Longibacter salinarum: one gene and its partner. The protein of the gene in region 1 interacts with the protein of each later gene in a pairwise test. Links are inferred from orthologs where the notes say so. Each region holds a gene or a part of one and is shown on either strand. Other genes may lie near its edges.

Region 1 (4,082 bases):
ATGTGGGCGCGCGGCGTCGTATGCCTCACCTCATCTATCCAGACTCCCGTGGTACCTGAAGATATGCAACCGAACTGAGAGCATTGAAGTCCACGTGGGAAGACGCGTTGGATTTGTGCGCTCGATGAGAGGGAGACGAACGTCAGTCGCCGACGTGCGCGTCGTCGCCCGCAAAGATCATCTGTGCTGCGCCCAGCAGGCCGACCTCATTTCCCATCTCCTCTCGTTCGATTCGGAGTCCCTCTCGGAGTGCTGTGGCTACGTAGCGGCGGAGCGCCTCCCGGGCGGAATCCAGAATGTAGTCTCCCGCCGCCGAAACGCCACCGCCAACGACAATGACACGGATGTCGAGAAGGTTGACGGCAGAGCCGAGGACGCAGCCCAACTTGTGACCGACCCAGGCGAAAATGTCGCGAGCAGCTGTATCACCGGCCTCCGCCGCATCGAACAACACCTTCGGGCTGAGGTCGCCCAAGTCCTCGCCGGCAAGATCGTAGACCTTGCTGTCCGGGTAATTGATGAGGTGATACCGTGCGTGCCGGGTCAGGAAGTTTTGGCCCGCGTACGCTTCGATTGCGCCGGCAACACCGGAATTGGCCACCGGGCCTTCATAGTCAATCGTCATGTGGCCGATTTCACCGGCAGCGCCCGTACTGCCGCGAAACATCCGGTTTTGATAAATGATCGCGCCACCGACGCCCGTCCCAAGCGTAGCCATGATGAACGAGTCGTGCGGCTGACCGGCCCCGTGGTAGGCAGAGCCAAGGGCGGCAACGTTGGCATCGTTCTCGACGATGACCGGACGTTCGCCAGCAACCTCTGAGAGTTCATCGCGCAAATTGACATGCTCCCAGCCCGGGAAGTTCGGAGGATTGCTGACGGTCGTTCGCTCCCAATTGATCGCTCCGGGAGAGCCGATGCCAACACCGACGACAGATCCTGGAGCTTCTTTTATCAGCTCTTCCACCGTTTCCACAATTCGAGCAACGACGCGGTCGGGGCCGGTCGCTGCTTCCGTCGGGTGTTGAACAGACGAAACAACGCCATCGTCACGATGGACGAGGGCGGCTTTGAGATTGGTGCCTCCAAGGTCGATGCCGACGGCAAATTCGCTCATGCGCGGGGGCGCGTCAAAATATTAGATTAGATAAAGCAACCGGCAGAACCGGACGAGTCTACTTCCGCTCGATGCGGTACACGGTTTCGCCCGGACGGATCATACCGTAGTCCTCTCTCGCAATTTGTTCGACGGTCTGATCCGACAGCGGCTCTGCGAGCTGCTCGCGGAGTTTTTCCGTCTCGCGCATCAAGCGCGCATTCTCCTGCGTGAGCTGCTCGAGTTCGGCATGCCATTGATACCGCTGTAGCAGGCTATGGCTGTCGAAAAACAGAATCCATAGCACGAGAAAGGCACCAGCGCCAACGAGCAACCAGCGGCGAAGGCTGGAAAGAGAAAGCGGAAAGGAGAGAGACATAGCCGTGCAGATGCTGCAGAAAAAACGCCCTGCGGCCACTTTGCGTTTGGCCGCAGGGTAGAAGTCGGTTAGGCCGATACGTGGAATGCATCGAGGCCGGGGTAACGTGCTGCTGTGCCCAGCTCTTCTTCTATACGGAGAAGCTGATTATATTTTGCGATCCGGTCGCTGCGGCTCGCCGATCCCGTTTTGATCTGTCCCGTACCGAGGGCAACGGCGAGATCCGCAATCGTTGTATCGGCTGTTTCACCGGATCGATGGCTTACGACGGCCGTGAAGTGGTGATCGTGCGCCCGCTGGATTGCGTCGATGGTCTCGGTAAGCGTCCCGATCTGGTTCGGTTTGATCAGGATGGAGTTCGCGCATCCCTCGTCAATACCACGCTGCAGGCGCGTCGTGTTGGTGACGAAGAGATCATCACCGACAAGCTGGACGCGGTCGCCGATGGCATCCGTAAGCTTGCGCCAGCCATCCCAATCGTCTTCGTCCATCGCATCTTCGATCGAAAGGATGGGGTAGCGATCGACCCAATCTGACCAGTAGGCAACCATGTCCTCTGCGGACCGCGGATTGTCGGGGTCACTTTTCCAGAAGACGTACTGACCGTCTTCATACATTTCCGCGGTGGCGGGGTCGAGGGCGATGAATACGTCCTCGCCTGCTGTGAATCCGGCTCGTTCCACAGCATCGAGAATGACCTCGATGGCCTCTTCGTTCGACCCCAGGTTCGGGGCGAATCCGCCCTCATCCCCGACGGCCGTGCCATAGCCACGATCGTGCAGAACCTTTTTGAGCGTGTGGAAGACCTCAGCCCCCATACGCAGTGCCTCCGCGAACGTATCTCCGCCGACGGGAGCAATCATGAACTCTTGCATGTCGACGCTATTGTCAGCGTGACGTCCGCCGTTGATGATATTCATCAGCGGGACGGGGAGCGTTCGAGCACCTGCTCCACCGAGATAGCGGAAGAGGGGGAGTCCAACGGTGGCCGCGGCCGCCTTTGCTGCTGCAAGGGAAACACCCAGCGTCGCGTTGGCTCCGAGGGCCGACTTGTTATCCGTACCGTCAATGTCAAGCAAGCGCTTATCGAGCGCGATCTGATTTAAGACGGACAGTCCGGCGATTTCAGAGGCTATCGTCGTGTTGACATTGGCAACCGCCGTGAGCACGCCCTTTCCCATGTATCGATCGGTATCGCCATCGCGAAGCTCGACGGCTTCGTACGCTCCAGTGGAGGCACCACTTGGAACAGCAGCGCGGCCGAGAACACCCTCGTCCGTAGTGACATCTACTTCGACGGTCGGATTCCCACGACTATCCAGGATTTGCCGGGCGGTAACACGTTGGATAGAGGCCATATGCGGAGCGTTTCTAGGTGGCAGAAGAGGATCAATACACGTGGAAGGTAAATACGGGATCGCCTCCTGAAAATACAAGCAGATCGGCTCTGATGCCCGGCTAACGAAGGGGTTTTCGTCGAACGCTCGTTTTCCCGGGTGTGCACCCGCCTTGTGCAACCGCTTTTTGCGCAGTCGACGTGCTTGCAGAGCCCGCCGACGACGGCAGTTTAGGCAGGACGCAGGCGGATTGGTTATGGTTGGTTTGAACAAAAAAACCGGCAGACCCCGAAGGATCTGCCGGTGACATCGGGCGAGTAGCACCCGGATGGTATGTTGCCTTAGGCCATTTTAGGCCGGGTCACGCACGGTGGTTGTCTCGTTGATCCACGAGTAGCAGCCATAATCGATACGGACGCTCTGGCCAACTTCCCACTCGTCGACGTAGAAAATGTCTTCCTGCGTCGGCATGTATTGGCTATAGGTCCGGATGTTATTGTTGGCCTGCTGCTCAAGTGACGGGTCAACTTGCTTGGCACGCTGGTACATGTCGAGAGCGAGCCAGTACACCGCTTTGTCTTTCCGGCTCATCTTGCTGCCGCCGCATTCGGAGACAGCGGAGACGTAGACATCGCCGATGGCCATGTACGCCTTACCAAAGTCCGACTGCGCGCTAATGGCCTTGCGGTAGTAGCGGCGGGCCTGCGGGAGATCGCCAGTACGACGCTTGGCGGTTCCCATGTTGAAGTAATCCGTCGCGTTGAGTTCGGCACCAGCCGCCATGGCCTTCTCGTATGTAGAGAATGCCTGGGTCGGGCGGCCGTCCGTCAACTGCATCTGGGCAATCGATCGGTACGTCTCGGCTGGCAGGTCACCCGCTTGCAGTAGCTTCTCCGCGAGCTGCGACGCCTCCTGAATGTAGCCCTGGTCGGTCAACGCCTTGAAGAGCTTCTTCTGCGTCTCCAGGTCGCCCGGATTGTTTTCGAGCTGCTTCTTCAGGAAGTCGATCTGCGCCTGCGGGTTCTTGCCGAAGATGTCTTCGCGGGCCGAGGAGAGGATTTTCTGTACATCCTCATCGCTTCCACGCTTTGCCTGGACTTTGTTCATAAACTCGAGCGCTTCGTTCTGCTTGTTTGCTTCGGCGTAGCGCTGGATCACCTGGTTGATGTAGTACGGGTCGATCCGGTCCGGAGCCAGCTCAAATGCTTTCTCATAATGGTATGGCGCGGACTTCAGGCCCTCAACCTCGCTAGGAACCATGTCTCCGTGC
Region 2 (2,756 bases), on another replicon or contig:
GCAAGCCCGCTTTCCCTCATCCCCAAAGCTCATACCCCAAACCTCACATCTCACCCCTCACAGTAATTCTTTTGCGTTCCCAACAGACATGCCTGTGAGTGCGCGGCTTTTGCGCCAGAGGCGGGCGGCCGTTTTTTCATTGAACGCCGCGATGGCTGGCTTTGCCTTCTCGGTACCGTTGAAGTACTGCCCGGTCACGCCGTTCACGTCCGGCGACGCCGCAAGATAGAGCGGTCCCTCTGCGCCTGTCTCCGGTGAGTCGTAGAACCAGGAAAAGAAGCGAGCGACGCGGGAGAGCCAGTCGGATCCGCGCCAGATGTTGGTTGAGACGACGCCCGGATGAACACAGTTGGCCGACACGCCTGTGCCGTGAAGACGACGCGCGAGCTCATGGGTGAACAGCATGTTGGCCAGCTTCGACTGGCCGTACGCGCGGAACCCGGAGTAGCTGCTTTCGCCATGGAGGTCGTCGAAGTCGATCCGGGCCCCGCGATGGGCTTCTGAGCCGACATTCACGATGCGCGCCTCGCCATGAGAGCGGGCGGTATCGATCATCGTGTCGATAAGGATGTGCGTCAAGAGGAACGGCGCCAGGTGATTGACGGCCAGCGTCGTCTCCATTCCGTCCCCGGTTTCGATGCGCTCGCCCATGAACACCCCGGCGTTGTTGACCAGCACGTCGATGCGGTTGTAAGACGCGTCAAGCCGCTCGCCCAATGCGCGGACATCCGACTGCAAGGATAGATCGGCAAGGTGGAGATCGACGCGGTCGTGACCGCAGGCGGCGAGAATCTCCTCTCTCGCCTGTGCACCACGACGTTCACTCCGGCATACCATGGCAACGCGAGCGCCCTGCGTCGCCAGCCCGAGGGCTGTCGCTTTTCCGATCCCGGAATTCGCGCCTGTGACGATACAGACGTGACCCGTGAGGTCCTTCAGTTTCATAATGGTCCGTCCCCTGAGGGAAGGGTACGCAGAACGGGAGGTTATACCAAATCCAAATTCGAATGTCGGGGTCTGCTTCGTTCGCCCGGGTGATTCAAACCGCAGAAACAAGCATGGATCGTTCCCATCGACGCCTTTTTACCCTTTCTCGACGGAACCATCCCCAGCGGCCGAGGCATGGCATCCGGACAGCGTCATTTGGATTCAGTATTACACCTTGAGGGTGAGTGCGCTCCGGAATGCTTCGATGTTCTCTTCAACCGATCCGTCGCCACCAAAGACGGCGCTTCCTGCCACGAGGACATCGGCCCCAGCCTGCACGAGTTGCAACGCGTTCCCCGGCTTGACACCGCCATCCACTTCCAGCCGGGCTTTCGAACCCAGGGCATTCAGCTGACGACGGAGACGCTGGATTTTGGTTGTTGATTGCGGGATAAACGCCTGTCCACTGAAGCCCGGATTCACCGACATGACGAGGACGAGATCGACCATCGGTAGGATGGCCTCCAGCTGTCCGAGGGGCGTGGCCGGGTTGAGTGCGACTCCCGCCCGGCAACCCGCCTCCTGAATCTGCTGGACCACACGGTGGAGGTGAGAGCACGTCTCGGCATGCACGGTAATCACGTCGGCGCCCGCATCCGCAAACGCGTCGATGTAGCGCTCCGGATTCTCGATCATGAGATGCACGTCGACCGGTGCATCGTACTCCTCCGCCACCGGATGAAGCGCCTCAATGATACCCGGACCGATGGTTAAATTGGGGACGAAATGTCCATCCATCACATCCATGTGAAGCCAATCGGCCCCGGCATCGAGGGCTTCGCGGGCCTGAGCTTCGAGCCGTCCGTAGTCGGCGGCGATCATCGAGGGAGCAAGAGCGGGCATGTCGGGGGCGAGCATGAAACGCGAAACGAGTGGCAGGGAAGACGTTCGCTGAGGAACGGCCGTCAGCGGATGTCGATCAGCAGATACCGAAAGGGACCGCAAGCACTGACACGGCCAAGGCTCTTCTTATCTGCTATCGTACAATAAGCGTGCGGGAACGCTCCTTTCCCAAACAAACCGTTTAGGTTTCGGTGAAACGTGCGTTACGAGGCGAAAAAGCGGGTCCTTTCGAGCCCTTTGCACAGGGAAAATGGACAGAGCCTGCCAATTTTACACGCGAACCGGGCGGCCGGCTGCGATTTCGAATGGGCGATACCTAGCTTGTCGCGGTCGTGCTCCGAACTGTCGTTGATCCTCTACCTGTAGCCATGCCTCAACTCCTTCAGGCGGTTCGCCAGAAAATTCCGGCCGACCCAGACGTAATGCTGGCGGGTGTGGCCTCCGTGATCGCCGGCGTTTTCGTCGCCCTTATGATCAGGCTCAATGCAACGCTGGGCGAACACGTTGGCGTGCTGGAAAGCTCCTTCCTCGTCCACCTCGTCGGGACGGTGTTCGCTGCGCTCCTCGTTCTGCCACGCAGCGGCCCCCTGCTACCTTCGCGTCTCCGCTCGGCTCCGCGCTACACATTTCTCGGCGGCGTGCTGGGCGTCGCCATCGTGATGCTCGCCAACATCGTCGTTCCGGTCCTCGGCGTGGCGCTCACGCTCTGCCTGTCGGTGGCCGCGAACCTCGGCTTCTCCACAATCTCCGATCACTTCGGCTGGTTCGGGCTCCCCCAATTCCCTGTGTCGAAGCAACGACTGCTCGGTCTTGCCCTCGTCATCCTAGGTGTCGTCCTCGTCGCGTTCGGCTAACCCCGTCCCGCTGCCCTCCCGGAAGCTCCTCTGCATGTTCTACCTGCTCGCCCTACTTAACGGCGTCATCGG

Evidence for each region. The genes of interacting proteins can lie anywhere in the genome.
Region 2: the proteins of eno (region 1) and rpe interact in binary tests that used the Escherichia coli proteins (3 or more experiments, as listed by UniProt). The link is inferred for Longibacter salinarum from one-to-one orthologs.

The regions. Positions count from the first base shown.
Region 1 is NZ_PDEQ01000003.1:278,279-282,360, forward strand. What follows is about bases 689-3,638. They hold eno (phosphopyruvate hydratase), read right to left. Parts: upstream 2,834-3,638; coding sequence 1,544-2,833; downstream 689-1,543. Other genes in these bases: CRI94_RS07490 (ROK family protein), read right to left, coding at 689-1,117; CRI94_RS07495 (FtsB family cell division protein), read right to left, coding at 1,176-1,475; CRI94_RS07505 (tetratricopeptide repeat protein), read right to left, coding at 3,164-3,638. In the rest of the region: more of CRI94_RS07490, read right to left, coding at 143-688; more of CRI94_RS07505, read right to left, coding at 3,639-4,082. UniProt on the Escherichia coli protein: Catalyzes the reversible conversion of 2-phosphoglycerate (2-PG) into phosphoenolpyruvate (PEP). It is essential for the degradation of carbohydrates via glycolysis.
Region 2 is NZ_PDEQ01000007.1:107,201-109,956, reverse strand. It holds rpe (ribulose-phosphate 3-epimerase), read right to left. Parts: upstream 1,846-2,756; coding sequence 1,156-1,845; downstream 1-1,155. Other genes in the region: CRI94_RS13835 (DMT family transporter), read left to right, coding at 2,719-2,756; CRI94_RS13840 (DMT family transporter), read left to right, coding at 2,199-2,684; CRI94_RS13850 (SDR family oxidoreductase), read right to left, coding at 58-945. UniProt on the Escherichia coli protein: Catalyzes the reversible epimerization of D-ribulose 5-phosphate to D-xylulose 5-phosphate.